Alloyangia pacifica: one gene and its partner. Each later gene encodes a partner of the first gene's protein in a complex. Links are inferred from orthologs where the notes say so. Each region holds a gene or a part of one and is shown on either strand. Other genes may lie near its edges. The genes, in order: smc and CEW88_RS06590.

The links.
Region 2: the proteins of smc (region 1) and CEW88_RS06590 are in contact, whole or in part, in a crystal structure (PDB 3ZGX), measured with the Bacillus subtilis proteins. The link is inferred for Alloyangia pacifica from one-to-one orthologs.

The regions. Positions count from the first base shown.
Region 1 is NZ_CP022189.1:400,215-404,500, forward strand. Bases 64-4,043 are described here. They hold smc (chromosome segregation protein SMC), read left to right. Parts: upstream 64-387; coding sequence 388-3,843; downstream 3,844-4,043. Other genes in these bases: CEW88_RS01925 (GNAT family N-acetyltransferase), read right to left, coding at 64-196; panC (pantoate--beta-alanine ligase), read right to left, coding at 3,980-4,043. Outside these bases: more of CEW88_RS01925, read right to left, coding at 1-63; more of panC, read right to left, coding at 4,044-4,286. UniProt on the Bacillus subtilis protein: Required for chromosome condensation and partitioning.
Region 2 is NZ_CP022189.1:1,368,792-1,371,879, reverse strand. Bases 307-3,088 are described here. They hold CEW88_RS06590 (segregation and condensation protein A), read right to left. Parts: upstream 2,206-3,088; coding sequence 1,408-2,205; downstream 307-1,407. Other genes in these bases: nagZ (beta-N-acetylhexosaminidase), read right to left, coding at 2,212-3,088; scpB (SMC-Scp complex subunit ScpB), read right to left, coding at 729-1,334; CEW88_RS06600 (DUF1236 domain-containing protein), read left to right, coding at 307-665. Also shown: more of CEW88_RS06600, read left to right, coding at 1-306. UniProt on the Bacillus subtilis protein: Participates in chromosomal partition during cell division. May act via the formation of a condensin-like complex containing Smc and ScpB that pull DNA away from mid-cell into both cell halves.

The DNA of each region.
Region 1 (4,286 bases):
CGATGGCGGCGCAGCCCAGCAACACGCCGTTCTCCTCGGCGCCGAAAAGTGTGATCTCGGGGGCGCAGAGCGCGTCGATGTCGAGAAAGTAGTTCTCTTCCGGCGGGAACAGCGACTCCATCAGCGCATGGCTGGCTATCAGCAGCGCCTCGGCGCGCGGATCGCGGGGCGAAACTGGACGAATGGTCACCGACATCAAAGCTTTCCTCTGGGCATCGCTTGGGATATTGGCCGGGCCTGCGCCACGGTCAACCCACAAATATGGCGGAGGTTCCGCAATATCTTGTGGACAACTGGCAAGCGCCCGCCACATCCGGTGCAAACCGTTTGACTTGGATCGCGGCAGGGCGGCAAATTCGGGGCTAACTTCGGAATCAGGACACGGCAGTGCAGTTCACACGGCTTCGACTGACGGGCTTCAAGAGCTTCGTTGATCCCACGGATCTCGTCATTGCCGACGGCCTGACGGGGGTTGTCGGCCCGAACGGCTGCGGCAAGTCCAACCTGCTCGAGGCGCTGCGCTGGGTGATGGGCGAGAACCGCGCCAAGGCGATGCGCGGCGCGGGCATGGAAGACGTGATCTTCGCAGGCGCCCACTCGCGCCCCGCCCGGAACTTCGCCGAGGTGGCGCTGACCATCGACAACGGCGACCGGCTCGCCCCGGCGGGTTTCAACGATCAGGACCAGCTCGAGATCGTCCGGCGGATCACCCGCGACGTTGGCTCGGCTTACAAGGTGAACGCCAAGGACGTGCGCGCGCGCGATGTGCAGATGCTCTTCGCAGACGCCTCGACCGGGGCGCATTCGCCCGCGCTGGTGCGGCAGGGGCAGATCTCCGAGCTGATCAACGCCAAGCCGAAGAACCGCCGCCGGATCCTCGAGGAAGCCGCGGGCATCTCGGGCCTTTACCAGCGCCGCCACGAGGCGGAGCTGAAGCTTAACAACACCGAGGCGAACCTGCTGCGCGTCGACGACGTGATCGAGCAGCTTGCGGCACAGCTCGGAACGCTCGACCGGCAGGCCAAGCAGGCGCAGCGCTACCGCGCCATCGGCGCGGAGCTTCGGCAGGCCGAGGGCCTGCTGCTCTACCGCCGCTGGATGGAGGCCGAGGAGGCGCGTCAGGCGGCGGAAAACGTTCTCCGGGGCCTCGTCACTGCCGCCGCTCAGGCCGAGAACGCCGCCCGGGCGGCCGAACGCGCGCGCGCCGAGCGCGACGAGGCGCTGCCCCCCCTTCGCGAGGAAGAGGCCATTGCCGCCGCCATCCTGCAGCGCCTCGCGGTGCAGCGCGACGCGCTGTCCGAACAGGAGGCCCGTGCGCAGGACACCATCGAGACGCTGACCCGCCGGATCGAGCAGATCGCCCTCGACATCGAGCGGGAAGGCGCGCTCAACCGCGACGCCGGCGAGACGATCGCGCAGCTTGAATGGGAAGCCCGCGAGTTGGCCAAGGCCGCCGAGGGCCACGACGAGCGGCTGGCAGAGGCCGCCGACGCGGCTTCCGAGGCATCTGCCGTGCTGCAGGACCGCGAGTTGGCGCTGACCCAGCAGACCGAGGACGTGGCGCGGCTCGCCGCTCGCCACCAGTCGGCGCACCGCTATCTTGCCGACCTGCGCAAGGCGCTGCTTCGCCACGAGGGCGAGGCCGGAAAGGCGCGAGACGCCGTGGCCGAGGCGCGCGGCAAGCTGGCCGAGGCGACCGGCGCCATGGAAGACGCGCAGGCGCGCTCCGAGGATGCGCAGACCATGGCCGCCCGCGCCGAGGAACTCCTGGCGCAGGCCGACGAAGCGCGAACCGACTGTCAGTCGCGCGAGGCCGAGGCCCGGGCCGAGCGCTCCGAGGCCGAGGGCGAGGCGAGCGCTCTGCGCGCCGAGGTTGGCGCGCTCACCCGGCTGCTCGACCGCGATACCTCCGAGGGCGGACAGGTGCTCGACCAGTTGCTGGTGGCGCAGGGTTTCGAAAAGGCGCTTGGCGCCGCGCTCGCCGACGACCTGCGCGCGCCCGAAGTGGGTGCGGGCGCGGCCTCGGGCTGGGTGGAACTGCCGCGCTATGAAAGTCAGCAGCTGCTGCCCGAGGGGGTGAGCGCGCTGTCGCAGCATGTCACCGTGCCGGGCGTGCTGATGCGCCGGATGAGCCAGATCGGTCTCGTTGAGCGCGCCGAGGGCACCCGCCTGCAGCCGCGTCTGAAGCCCGGCCAGCGTCTCGTCAGCCGCGAGGGTGACCTGTGGCGCTGGGATGGCTTCCGTGCCGGGGCCGAGGATGCGCCCTCTGCCGCCGCCCTGCGGCTCGAGCAGCTCAACCGGCGCGAGGTGCTGAAAACCGAGATGGCCCGCGCCGAGGCACAGGTCGAGGCCATGCGTGTGGCGCATGATGCTCTGGTCGCCCGGCTCGCGGATCTCACCCGCGCCGACAAGGTGGCGCGCGAGACCCGGCGCGAGGCCGACCGCGAAGTGAACGAGGCCATGCGTGCCTTCAACCGGGCCGAAAGCGACCGCAGCATGGCCGAAAGCAGGCTGGAGAGCCTCGGGCTGGCGGTGAGCCGCCACGAGGGTGAGGCCGAGGCGGCGCGCAAGCAGGTGCTCGAGGCCGAGCGCGCCCTGTCGGAGCTGGGCGATCTGGAAAGCGCCCGGGCGCTGGCCGAGGACGTGCGGATGACCGTCGAGGCGGCCCGCATGACCATGATGACCCGCCGCTCGGCGCATGACGAGTTGCGCCGCGAGGGAGAGGCCCGCAAAGGCCGCCAGCAAACCGTGACCAAGGAGCTTTCGGGCTGGCGCCACCGGCTGGAGACGGCCGAGAAACGCAGCGCCGAGCTCTCGGAACGCAAGGCCACCCACGAGCGCGAACTGGCCGAGGCGCGCGCGGTGCCGAACGCGCTCGCCGGCAAGCGCGACGAACTCGCTCGCTCGATCGAGGAGGCCGAGGAGCGTCGCAGCGCCGCCGCCGATCTGCTGTCCGCCGCCGAGAGCGCCATGCGCGCCGCCATTGCCGCCGAGCGCGACGCGGAACGCGCAGCCTCCGAGGCGCGGGAGGCCCGTGCTGGCGCCGAGGCGCGCGTCGAGGCCGCGCGCGAGACCGTCGCCGCCGCCGCCGAGCGCATTGAGGACGAGCAGGAGACCACCCCAGAGAAGCTGCTCGCTCGGCTCGACGTGGCGCCCTCCGACATGCCGAGTTCCGAGGCGGTCGAGGCCGACGTGAACCGCCTCAAGCGCCAGCGCGACGCCCTCGGCGCGGTGAACCTGCGTGCCGAGGAGGACGCCCGAGAGGTGCGCAGCGAGCACGACACGCTGGCGCAGGAAAAGACCGATCTCGAGGAAGCCGTGCGCACGCTGCGCGCGGGCATCTCCTCGCTGAATCGCGAGGGCCGCGAGCGGCTGCTGACCGCCTTCGAGCAGGTGAATGCCAACTTCCGCCTGCTGTTCACCCACCTCTTCAATGGCGGCGAGGCGAACCTCGTCATGGTCGAGAGCGACGACCCGCTCGAGGCCGGGCTCGAGATCATGTGCCAGCCACCGGGCAAGAAGCTCTCGACGCTCTCGCTGCTCTCGGGTGGCGAGCAGACGCTGACCGCGCTGGCGCTGATCTTCGCGGTGTTCCTTGCGAACCCGGCACCGATCTGCGTGCTCGACGAGGTCGACGCGCCGCTCGACGACGCCAACGTCACGCGCTTCTGCGACCTGCTCGACGAGATGTGCCGCCGTACTGAAACCCGCTTCTTGATTATCACTCACCACGCGGTGACGATGAGCCGGATGGACCGGCTCTTTGGCGTGACCATGCAGGAGCAGGGCGTCAGCCAGCTCGTTTCGGTGGACCTGAAAAAAGCCGAGCGTCTGGTCGCCTGACGAGGCGGGCTGCGCGCTGGCCGCGCCGGGTGCCTCCGGCGGGGCCATTTCGAGTTTGCGGCACGCCGAAGCGCGCCCCTGCCTCTTTCGAGGTCAAACATCCCGGGGGTCCGCGAGCAGCGTCCCCGGTCCGGCCTCAGCCTACCGCGATATTGTCGATCAGCCGCACCCCGCCCAGCCAGGCGGCGGCGAGCAGGCGGGCCGGCCGCGAGGGATGCTCCAGCGGAGCGAGCCCGTCCGCGCTGCGCAGCTCGATGTATTCGACCTCTGAAAACCCCGCCTCGCGCAGCGCTGCCTCGGCCTGGAAGCGCACCGGGCCGAGGCTCTCGCCCTCGACCAGCCGCTCGGCCACCTGCCGCAGCACCCGGTGCAGCGCGGGAGCGGCCGCGCGGGTCTCGAGGGGCAGAAGCACGTTGCGGGAGGAGAGCGCCAGCCCGTCCTTT
Region 2 (3,088 bases), 970 kb from region 1 along the record:
TGAACACCAAGAAAACGCTCCTTCTCTCGCTTCCGCTTGTCGGCCTCGCAGCTGCCCCGGTTTCGGCCGCGATGACCGCCTCCGCCACCACCGAGCTGAACCTGCGCTCGGGTCCTGGCCCGCAATACTCCGTCGAGAGCGTGATCCCCTCGACCGAAGAAGTCGACGTGATGGGCTGCCTCGCCGACGCCGAATGGTGCGAAGTGAGCTACCAGGGCACCTCGGGCTGGGCATACTCGGCCTATCTGACCACGCCGGTCGAAGACGAACCCGTCGTCATCTATGAGAACCGCGACCGCGTTGAAGTGAACACCGTGACTTATGACGACACCAGCAATGCCGCCGCCGGTGCCGGTGTGGGCGGGGCCTGGGGCGCTGCCGTGGGCTCGCTGATTGTCGGTGGTCCCGCCGCCGTGGCCGCCGGTGCGGTGATTGGCGCCGTTGCCGGTGCCGCCAACAATGTCGAGGAAAAGACGGTCACCTATATTCAGTCGAACCCGGTTGAGCCGGTCTATCTCGACGGTGAAATCGCCGTGGGCGCCGGTATCCCGCAGGAGATCGAGGTCTACCAGGTCCCGGAAAGCGACTACGCCTATCTGAACGTCAACCAGCAGCCGGTGGTGATCGATCCCGAGACCCGCCGTATCGTGAAGATTGTGCGCTAATTAACTGTTATGATGTAGAAAAGGCCCCGTTCTCGGGGCCTTTTTTGCGTTGGTTCGTAGCGATCAATCCTCGAAGAGTTCGGATTGGCCCGGGGCCTCCTCGTCGTCCTCGGGCTCAGGATCGCTGAGCGGCACGAGTCCCGGCGGCGGGCGGTTGTCGAGAAGGCCCGCGGCGCGAAGCTCCTTGAGCCCCGGCAGATCGCGGGCGCTCTCGAGGCCGAAGTGGTCGAGGAACTCTTCGGTCACCACGAAGGTCACCGGCCGCCCCGGGGTCATCTTGCGGCGGCCAAAGCGGATCCATCCCATCTCGAGCAACTGGTCGACGGTGCCGCGCGAGACGCTCACGCCGCGGATTTCTTCGATCTCGGCGCGGGTCACTGGCTGGTGATAGGCGATGATCGCCAGCGTCTCGATCGCCGCGCGCGACAGCTTGCGGGTCTCGACCGTCTCCTTTTGCATCAAAAAGCCGAGGTCGGGCGCGGTACGGATCGCCCAGGCGTCACCGACGCGCACAACCTGCACGCCCCGCCCCTCGTAGCGCTTGCGCAGGTAAGCCAGCGCCTCGGCGGGATCGCAGCCATGCGGCATGCGCTCTTGCAGTTCGCGCACGGTCACCGGCTCGGCAGAGGCGAAAAGGATCGCTTCGACCATGCGCTCTTGATCGCCCATGGGCGGCGCTTCGAAGAGGCTTTCGCTGCTGTCCTGCGCCGCGCGCCGCTCGGCGCGCGTCAACTCGATATCGTCACTCACGCGGGTTCTCTCTCTTGCGCATCTCGATGGGCGCGAAGGTGTCGGTCTGGCGGATCTCGGCCTTGCCCTCCTTCACCAGCTCAAGCGAAGCGGCAAAGGTCGCAGCCGTGGCGGAACGCCATCGCTGGGGATCGCCGGACCAGCCGTCCGGCAGCCAACGGGAAATGTCGGTCCAGTCACCGGCATAGCCGATCATGCTGCGCATACGGTCAAGCGCCTGCTCCATGGTAAAGACATCTTGCCGGTCCATGACGAAGGGGCGGAAATCGTCGCGGGTGCGGGTGCGGGCATAGCCCTGCATCAGGTCGAGCAGCGACGCGGTGTATTTCACCTTCCGCAGGCGCTGCATGTCCTCGGGAACGCCTCGGGCAAAAAAATCTCGGCCCAGCCGGTCGCGGGCCATCAACCGCGCCGCCACGTCGCGCATCGCCTGCAAGCGGTGCAACTGGAACGCCAGATGTGCCGCCAACTCCTCGCCCGACGGCCCCTCTTCGGTGGGATCGGGCGGCAACAACAAGCGCGATTTCAGGAAGGCAAGCCAGGCGGCCATGACGAGGTAGTCCGCGGCCAGCTCGATGCGCAGCTCTTTCGCCTTTTCGACAAAGCCGAGGTATTGCCGCGCCAGCTCGAGGATGGACACCTTGCGCAGGTCCACCTTTTGCGTGCGCGAGAGCGACAGCAACAGGTCGAGAGGCCCTTCGTAGCCCTCGACGTCGACGATCAGCGCCTCGGCCGCAAGGCGGTCGGCGACGCTGAGCGTCTCGAACTCCAGTTGCGCATCGTCCTGCATCGGTGATCAGCGGGGCCCGGCCAGCAAGGCCTCATGCTCCGCCTTGAGCGCCGCGATGTCAATCTCGGCAGGGATGGTACGGGCGGCAAGCGCCGCCTCGGCCCGGGACTGCGCGGCTTCGGTCATCTGGCCCGCGGCCTCGACCACCGGCCGCATGTCGTCCATCTTGCCGTTGCAATGCAGCACCACGTCGCAGCCCGCGGCCACGGTGGCCGCGCTGCGCTCCCCGATGGTGCCCGAAAGCGCCTCCATCGACAAATCGTCACTCATCAAAAGACCCTGGAACCCGATGTTCTCGCGGATCAGGGCGATCATCTCGGGATCGACCGTGGCGGGGCGGGTGTTGAGCCCCTCGTAAACCAGATGCGCTGTCATCGCGAGCGGCAGATCGGCGAAGGGGCGGAAAGCGGCGAAGTCGATGTCCTCGAGCTCTTCGCGCGGCGCGGAGACGCGCGGCAGATCCTTATGGCTGTCGATCTGCGCAAGCCCATGGCCCGGCAGGTGCTTCATCACCGGCAGCACGCCGCCGTCGGTCAGCCCCTTCACCACGGCCTGCCCCATCACGACGACGGTCTCGACGTCTTCGGCGTAGCAGCGATTGCGCAAGAAGGCATGGGTGCCCGGGCGCGCCACGTCGAGCATCGGCGCGCAGTTGCCGTCGATGCCCACCGCCCGCAGCTCGGCGGCGATGATGCGGAAGCGCAGTTCCATGGCGCGGGCCGCGGTCTCGCCGGCCTGCGCCACCTCGTCGAGCGGCGGCAGGAACTCGGTGGCCAGCGGCGCGCGCAGGCGCTGCACCCGGCCTCCCTCCTGGTCGGTGAAGACAGGGGCGTGCCAGCCGACGGCGGCGCGCAGGTCGGATGTCAGCGCCCGGAGCTGCTCG